Regions from separate parts of the Nocardioides sp. AE5 genome, predicted to be linked through region 1. Evidence: riboswitches for the same ligand, from Rfam matches in the RefSeq annotation. Region 1 holds a riboswitch; the other holds the start of a gene.
What was found. Region 1 has a riboswitch for cobalamin ahead of Q9R27_RS09525 (precorrin-8X methylmutase). Riboswitches for the same ligand answer to the same signal wherever they lie in the genome.
Positions count from the first base shown of each region.

Region 2: it holds a riboswitch for cobalamin, as region 1 does, so the genes downstream of both, Q9R27_RS16320 (ribonucleoside-diphosphate reductase subunit alpha) here and Q9R27_RS09525 (precorrin-8X methylmutase) in region 1, are expected to answer to the same signal.

Region 1 is NZ_JAUZVI010000005.1:116,399-120,776, reverse strand. It holds gene Q9R27_RS09530 (precorrin-2 C(20)-methyltransferase) at 1-825, opposite strand, end outside; gene Q9R27_RS09525 (precorrin-8X methylmutase) at 911-1,573, opposite strand; cobalamin riboswitch at 1,604-1,731, opposite strand; gene Q9R27_RS09520 (Uma2 family endonuclease) at 1,713-2,357, opposite strand; gene Q9R27_RS09515 (nitrite reductase) at 2,449-3,342, opposite strand; cobalamin riboswitch at 3,413-3,593, shown strand; gene Q9R27_RS09510 (ABC transporter substrate-binding protein) at 3,651-4,378, shown strand, end outside.
Region 2 is NZ_JAUZVI010000013.1:2,540-6,917, forward strand. It holds gene Q9R27_RS16320 (ribonucleoside-diphosphate reductase subunit alpha) at 1-2,297, opposite strand, end outside; cobalamin riboswitch at 2,423-2,645, opposite strand; gene Q9R27_RS16325 (methyltransferase domain-containing protein) at 2,697-3,845, opposite strand; gene Q9R27_RS16330 (nicotinamide-nucleotide amidohydrolase family protein) at 3,867-4,349, opposite strand.

The sequences.
Region 1 (4,378 bases):
CTCCTCGGGGCCAGGACCGAGCCCGACGACGAGGACCTCCGCGGCTCCCTCCGCAACCCGGGAACGGGCCTCGGTCGCCGGAGCCCGGCGCCCGCCGGGGTCGGCGGCCAGTGAGTCGCCCGGGACCACGATCAGCGAGAAGTACGGCACCGTCGCCGGGTCGACCTCGGTGACCCGCATCCATCGCTCGGCGGGCATCGAGGCGCGCTCGATGTACCACGCATGCTCCAGCCTGCCCGCCTGGGCGAGCGCGTCCACCACGCCGGGGAAGCGACGTCCGAGCTTCATGATGATCGCGCCGTCGGTGTCGGCCAGGCGACGCGCCAGCTCCGGGACCGGAAGGGTGCCGGGCAGCACGGTGAGCACGTCGGTCTGCCGCACCAGTGGCGTGGCGACCACCGCGGTAGCGGCCGCGAAGGCCGGGACGCCCGGGACCACCTCGGTGACGAAGTCAGGGGAGAGCCGATCGTGCAGATACATGAACGAGCCGTAGAAGAGCGGGTCGCCCTCGGCCAGCACCACGACGGTGCGTCCCGCCTCCAGGTGGGCGCGGAGCCTGTCCGCGCATTCCTCGTAGAAGGCCGCCATCGCGCCGGCGTACCCCCCCGGATGGTCGGTGCTGCCGGTGGTGACCGGATAACGCAACTCCTCCTCGATCACGCCGTCCGGGATCAGGTCGGCCGCGATCCGGCGCGCGTTCGACTCCTTGCCGACGCCTGCGTGATAGGCGATCACGTCGGCGGTGGCGATCAGCCGGGCGGCCTTGCGGGTGATCAACTCCGGATCGCCGGGGCCGAGCCCGACGCCGTACAGGTGCCCTGCCATCACTGTGCCTCCTTGAGTGATGCTTGCGGTGCCTCGCTCCGGCAGGCCTCGTGCCTCGGCATGCCTGCGCTTCCGCTCCTCGCCATCACTCGGTCTCCTGGGCCAGTGCGTTCAGCGCGGAGGCAGTCATCGCGGATCCGCCGCGGCGCCCGCGGACGGTAAGGAACGGTACGTCGATGCCGTGGTCGTCGGCGAAGGACGCCAGTGCCTCCTTGGACTCGGCGGCCCCGATGAAGCCGACCGGACAACCAATGATCGCCGCCGGTCGGGGAGCTCCGTCGAGCAGCAGCTCCAGCAGGTGGAAGAGCGCGGTGGGAGCGTTCCCGATCGCCACCACGGCGCCGTCGAGTCGGTCGCCGAGCAGGGAGAACGCCGCCGCGGAGCGCGTCGTGTCGAACGCGCGGGCCAGTTCCGGCACCCGCTCGTCGCGCAGCAGGCAGAGCACCTCGTTGTCGCGGGGCAACCGCGCCCGGGTGACGCCGGAGGCGACCATGTGTGCGTCGGTGATGATCGGGGCCCCGCACTCGAGCGCGCCACGCGCGGCGGTCACCAGTCCGGGATGGATCACCAGGTCACCGGTCAGGTCGGTCTGGCCGGTGCCGTGCACCATCCGCACCGCAACCTTCTCGGCACCGGCGGGCAGGTGGTCGAGGCGGGCCTCGGCCCGGATCGTGGCGAACGAGTCGAGATAGATCGCCGCGCCGTCATCGATGTATTCGTAGCGCTTGGGCGGCCTGGTCAGGGACATCGTCACTCCTCGGGGTTCTCGCCCCATCAGCGGATGGTGATGTCCTGCGGCCAGTGTCTGGCTCGGCGCAGATGCACCTCACAGTGGCGGAACCGCCCCGGACTCGCACCGGGTTCCTGCCCCACAGGACGAGGGCAGCCTAGATCGTGCCCGGCTCGATCAGGTCGGCGGGCCGGACGGTGACCGGGAACGGCACCTCGGCGGACCAGGCATCACCGGGACCGATCCGGGCCACCTCGGCGAAGCAACCGTCCTCGAATTGCCAAGCGATGAACTCGCCGTTGTCCGGATCGATCACCCAGTACGCCGCGACCCTCGCCTGCTCGTAGGCATCACGCTTGCGACCGAGATCCAGGCGTCGGGTGCTCGGGGAGAGGACCTCGACGGCGAGGAGCGGCGGGACGGGAAGGTTCGTCGCCGAGAAGGCCGCCCGCGGAGCGACGAGGAGGTCGGGCTCGACCACGGTGCCCGCCGCGAGGATCACATCCACCGGGGCGTAGAGGACGGCGAGAGCGTCCGGGCACGCCCTGTCGAGAACGCGGAAGAGATTGCCCGACACGAACTGGTGCCGTGGTGCGGGTGCCGGCGTCATGACGAGGGCCCCGCCGATGAGTTCATGTCGACGACCGTCCTCCGGAAGCCGTTCCCGGTCCTCCGACGTGAAGGGTGCGCGCTCACGGGTGAGGACCGCCGACCCGTCGACCAGTTCGACGTCCGTGCCGATCCAGGGGACCCGGTCGAGGTCCTCGCGGGTCAGGGGCCGTCCCCACGGCAGGGTGGTCATGACTCCCATGGTGCCTCATCTCCTCGCATGGTGTCCGCATGCAAGGAGGTTGCCACCGAACGCGACCCTGGCGCAGGCGTCATCCACAGGCTCAGGTGCAGGCGATCACGGACCGCCACGGAGTGACCACCAGGCGGGCCGGGTGCCGCTCCAGCAACTGCGCCAGCAGGCTCGCATCGAGGAGTCCGTCCGGCACCGGCACATGCTCGATGCCTGTCGCCAGGACGCCGTACGCCGGCGGCTCGCTGCGCACCCGGGTGGCCGGATCCGCAGGGACCACGGGATGCAGGAGGTCCGACAGTTCGTTGACGTGCCACGGGGCTTCCGGCCCGGTCCCGCGGGCGGCGACGAAGGCCCGGGCCAGGTCCAGCAGCAACGGGACCGCATCGTCCACGGCGACGACGGGGCCCCACTCGTCACCGACCCGCACCTGGCACCGTGACGCGTCCAGGGCGATCAGGCCGAGGTCACCACGGCGGTCGATGACGTCCCCGCGGCCATCGTCGAGGACGAAGAGGAACCGCGCCGACAGACCGGCGTACACCGGATCGGCACACAGGCCCTCGTCCAGCGCCGCCGCCATCGGCCGCAGATCCACCCGGCCCGCGTTGACGTGTCGTTCACTGTCACCAGGTGACAGCAACCGACACGGTTGTGGCGCGTCGAGGCCGGTCAACGGCGAGACCAGCACGTTGCGGACCAGTTCATGGCTCGGCACGGGCAGCAGCCCGGTCGCAGCGATCGCCGCGACCACGTCGGCATCGAGGCACCCATCGCTGGACGGCAGCGCCCTCAGTTGCAGGTTGGCGCGACGGGTCAGGTGGACCGTGCCGTTGCCGAACGCGGTGGCGACCTCCATCAGTGCCGCCAGAGACCGTGGCAAGACCTCGCCACCTATCAACCGCAGCCGGACCAGTGCGCCGTCCTCGGCGGGCCACGGGCGCAGTACGCCGGGGCAGAGGTCGCCACGCGTCCGGGAAGTCACTGGGACATGGTAGGCATCCGGTGACCTCGGTCTCACCGGGAGCCTCCGCGAGACAGGGCCCGATCCGTTGGCCTAGGGTGGCCCTGCCAGTCAAGCTCGACCGAGCCAGGGAACCCGGTGGGAATCCGGGACTGACGCGCAGCGGTGAGGGTTGACGGGCGGGACACCACGTCACTGGGACTCGTTCCCGGGAAGACGTCCCGTCCGGATGATCCCGAGTCCGAAGACCTGCTGGCAGCAGGGTCCGCCCTGTCCCCATCCGCTGGCTCCGCGCATGAGCCATGACCCCGAGGAATGCCATGCACCGCATGTCCAAGGCCACCGCGCTGGCCGCCACCCTGTCCCTGAGCGGCCTGCTGCTGGCCGGCTGCGGCTCCGACGCCACGACGGCCGAGGGCAACACCCAGATCGAGAACTGCGGCGAGCAGGCGACGTACGACGTGCCCGTCCAGCGTCTGATCGCGACCAGCAACTCGGCCAACATCGGGACCCTGCTCCGGGTCGGCGCCATCGACCAGATCGCCGCAATGTCCCTCTCGCCGGGCAACGACGCCCTGATGAACGAGCTCTTCGACGTCGACGTCAGCGATGTCCCGCGGCTGCAGAGCCCGATCTCGATCGAGTCCATCGTCGGCCCCGACCCCGACCTGCTGATCGGCTCCTACAGCGGCCTCTTCTCCGGCTCCTCGGGGGTGACCCGCGAGGACGCCGAGGGACAGGGCATCGCGACGTACGTCATCTCCGACAGCTGCCGGCAGGATTCTGCTGCCGGATCCGAGTCAAAGCTCGGCACGATGGGCCCGTGGGACGCGCTGCGTGCCGACATCGAGAACTACGGCATCCTCACCGGCCACGAGGACAAGGCCGACGAGGCGCTGGCCGAGCTCGAGGAGCGGCTGGCTGCGCTGGAGGCGGCACCGCAGGGGGATGCCGCGCCGCGCATCCTGCTCTTCGACAGCGCCACCACCGACGTCTACACCTCCGGCCGCAACGGTCCGCCGCAGGGCATCATCGACGCGGCCGGTGCCGAGAACGT
Region 2 (4,378 bases), on a different contig from region 1:
ATGTGCAGGTAATAGGTGGTCTTCACGCCCATCCGCCACGCATCGGCGTACAGGTCGACCATGTTGTTCACGCTGCGATCTGCCAGGTAGATGTTGCGGCTGATCGCCTGGTCGATCCACTTCTGGGCACGTGCGGCGACCTGGAGGAAGGCGCGCCCGTCCAGCTGGAACGAGGTGCGGTAGATCTCCACCAGTTCGGCGGGGATGTCGTGCTCGTCGGCCACCTTGGACAGGTCGCCCTGGTGGCGGAGCAGGTCCTCGCGCACGGTGTCCCACAGGCCCAGCGCCTTGAGGTCGTCGACCAGGTTGCGGTTGAGCTCCAGGAACTTGCCCGCGCTGGTGGACCGGCTGAACATCTGGCTGAACTGCGGGTCGAGACCGGGCGTGGTGCCGGCGACGAGGCCGATCGAGGCGGTGGGCGCGATCGCCAGCAGCGTCGAGTTGCGGATCCCACCGGCCACCTTGGTGCGCAGTGCGTCCCAGTCCAGCCGGGTGGTCCGGTCCACCTCGACCGGGGTGCCCCGGTCCGCCTCGAGCAGGTCCAGGGAGTCGATCGGCACCATGCCCTGGCTCCACCGCGATCCCTCGAAGTTGGGATAGGCGCCCCGCTCGCGGGCCAGGTCGGCCGAGGCATCGATGGCGTGCCACGAGACGAACTCCATGACCTGGTCGATCAGGTCGTAGGCCTCGGGCGTTGCGTAGGAGTAGCCGAAGCGCTCCACGATGTCGGTGAAGCCCATCACCCCCAGCCCCAGTGCCCGGTTCAGCTCGTTGGAGCGCTCGGATTCAGGGACCGAGGAGATGGTGATGTCGATCAGGTTGTCGAGCTGGCGCACTGCGAGCCGGGCGGACGCGGCCAGCCGGTCCCAGTCGATGCGGGCACCCTGCCGGCGGCCGGTGACATGGGTGGAGAGGTTGATCGAGGCCAGGTTGCAGACCGAGACGTTGTCCCGGTCCTGCGGCAGGCAGATCTCGGTGCACAGGTTGGACAGGTGGATGGTCCCGGTGTTGTGGTTCAACGCCCGGGTGTTGATCGTGTCCTTCCACGTCAACCACGGGTGCGAGGTGGACTGCAGCGAGGTGAGGATCGCCTTGAACTGCTCCCGGGCGCCGATCTTCTTGTGCCGCAGCTGGCCTGCCTCGGCCTGCGCGGCGTACTCGGCGTACCGCTGGGAGAAGGCAGCGCCGGTGAGTTCGACCAGGTCGGGCACTTCGGCCGGGTCGAAGAGGTACCACGGCTGGTCGGCGTCGACCCGCTTCATGAATTCGTCCGAGATCCACACCGCGGTGTTGGCGGTCCGGGTACGCCGGTAGGGGTCACCGGAGTTCTGCCGCAGGTCCAGGAAGGCCGGGAAGTCCAGGTGCCAGTTCTCCATGTAGAAGCAGAGCGCGCCGAACTTCTTGCCGCCGCGGCTGACCGCGCGCAGCGTCGAATCGATGGTGTGCATGAACGGGATCGGCCCGGTCGAGGTGGTGTTGTTGGACTTGATTGGTGAACCCTCGGCGCGCAGCTTGGTGACCGAGAGGCCGATGCCGCCGGTGCCCTTGGTCAGCCACATCACGTCGCGCACCGACTTGGCGATGTGCTCGATCTCGTCCTCCATCTGCATCACGAAGCAGTTGGAGAGCTGGCTGTACGACGTACCGGCGTTGACCAGGGTGGAGCCTGCGGCGAGGTACTCCAGGCGCGACATCTTGTCGTAGAAGCGCAGCGCTGCCGCGTTCGGGTCCTCCTCGTTCAAGGCCAGCCCCATCGCGACCCGCATCCAGAAGAACTGCGGCATCTCCATCGGGCGGCCGTCGGGGGAGTTGATCATGTAGCGGGTGCGCATGGTCTGCACACCGATGTAGCGCAGCAGGTCGTCGCGCCCGGGGTCCAGTGCGGCGCCGAGCCGCTCCAGGTCGAAGAGGTCGCGCAGGCGCGTGTCGAGCAGGCCGAGTTCGACGCCGCGGACGATGAAGGCGACGAACGCCTCGGCGTGGAAGGCGTAGACCTCGTCGCGGGTCACGCCCTCGCCGAAGATCGCCTTGTAGAAGCTCTTCACCAGCAGCCGCGACGCGATGGTGTCGTAGGCCGGGTCGTCCTTGACGTTCTGCAGCGCGACCTGGACGACGGCCTGGTCGAGTTGCTCGCTGGTGATGCCGTCGAAGAGCGTGATCTCCAGCTCCGAGCGGAGCTGGGTCGCCCTGGCGACCTGGTCGTCGAGGCCGGCAGCGGCCTCCTCGATGGAACGCGCGATCTCGTAGCCGTCGTAGTCGACCCTGGATCCGTCTCGCTTGATGACCTTGATCGTCATCGGTTCACCCCTCGTGAATCCTCGTGTGATGACGCTGCCCGCGTCGTGCGAGGAGAGGAGGGGGCGCCGACGCCAACGCGCCGCTGTCGATCCCCTGACCTTCCCTCGAGGTCGCGGACCCCCGTCGTCGATGACGGGGCACTGGCAGGTCTTCGGACTCGCGGGCGTTCTCTCGGCGTTCGTGCTGTCGAGATTCCTACTGTCCGTCGCTTCCCAGGCTGTTCGCCCAGTGCTGTTGACGGAGTTCGTTCCCACTCACCGCTGCGGGGCAGTTCCGGTCTCTCACCGGATTCCCTCTTGCGACGACTCCTCTGGCTGAGGAGCCGGACCAGCTGCGGTCGCCACTATATACATGAATTCCATCGATGTAACTACCCACATCTTGTGGTGGACCGGATTTCAGGCCTGCGCCGGGGGATCCCGTTCGAGGAGCACCATGACCTCGTGGTGGCCGGTCTGCGGGAACATGTCGAAGAGCCGCGCCGCGATCGGGCGCAGCCGTGGCATGGCCGCAAGATCCGCGGCGAGCGTGGTCACGTTGCAACTAGAGTAGAGGACATGGCGCGGTCCGTGCTCGTCCAACCGTGCGCACAAGGCCGCCCCGATGCCGCGCCGCGGTGGGTTCACCACGACCAGGTCGGGACCGCTGCGCCCGGTCAGCACCGGGTCGTCGAGCATCCGGGTCGCATCGCCGGCGTGCCACTCGTGGTGGCCCCGGGCAAGCGCTGCGCCACTGAGCCTGGCGCTGGCCACGGCCTCGGCCGATGACTCCACACCGACCACGCGGTCGGCACCGTGGCCCAGCGCATGCAGCGCGAAGCCGCCCACGCCGCAGTAGAGGTCCCACACCTCGCTCGGCCGGAGATCGGCGATCCACGCACGCGCCTGCGCATAGAGCGCCGCGGCGACGGCCGTGTTGGTCTGGAAGAAGCTGCGGGTGCGCAGGTGCAGGGTCACGTCGTTGACCCGCATCGGCAGGGAATCTTCCGGAGTGAGCACGTGCTCCTCGTCGCCCTCGATGATCGCCTTGTGCTCGGGCTGCAGGTTGGCGCTGACGACGCGCAGGCCGGACAGCTCCTCGCGCAGCAGCGCGAGCCCGTCGCGGATCCGCCGCAGTTGCCCGGGGGAGCGGAGCACGAAGCGGAGCATCAGCTCGTCGTCGGGGGAATGGGTGAGCAGGACGTGCTTGAGCTCCCCGGTGCGTCGCGGCACGTCGTACGGCGTCAGGCCGAGCTCGGCGACGAGTCGCGGCATGGTGCGCACGGCCTCCGCGAGGCCGGGCTCGTAGAGGCCACAGTTGGTCAGGTCGATCCCGTGCTGGTCGCGGTCCAGGATGCCGAGCACCGGTGCGCCGCGGGTGCCGGCGGCGACCAGTTTCGCCTTGTTGCGGAAGCCGGACTCACGGCTCGCCACGGGTGGCAGCCAGGCAAGACCGGTCGGCAAGGTCGCTGCCACCTGTCGCTGCTTCTCGGCCAGTTGCGCGTCGTACGGCGTCCCCATCAGGGCGCACGAGCGGCACCTGCCCGCCTCGAAGTGGCCACATTGCACCGGGCCACGGTAGTCGAAGCCTCAGGCGGTACCAGCGGTGACGGCCTCGAGCAGCAACTCCAGCGCCTGCTCGGTGGCCCCACGGCGTACGGCGTCGCGGTCGCCGGGCAACTCCAGTCGCCGGTGCCACGTGGTGGAGGCGCTCGCCACGGCGATGTGGACCAGGCCGACGGGCTTCTCTGGTGTGCCGCCTCCCGGACCGGCCACACCGGTCGTGGAGACGCCGTACGTCGTGTCTAGGCGTGCGCGCGCCCCGGCCGCCATCGCACGCGCGACCTCCTCACTCACCGCACCCACCCGCGCGAGAAGGTCAGCGCTCACCCCGACCTGGCTCGTCTTCGCCTCATTGGCATAGGTGACGAAACCGCCGACGAGGTACGCCGACGACCCGGGCCGGTCCGCCAACCGCGACGCGACCATCCCCGCGGTGCACGACTCCGCCGTGGCGACCGTTGCGGAGGCGTTGAGCAGCGCGCGGGCCAGCCGATCATCCAGGGTGCTCACGCGGTCGAGGCTACCCGGCAGGATGGGGC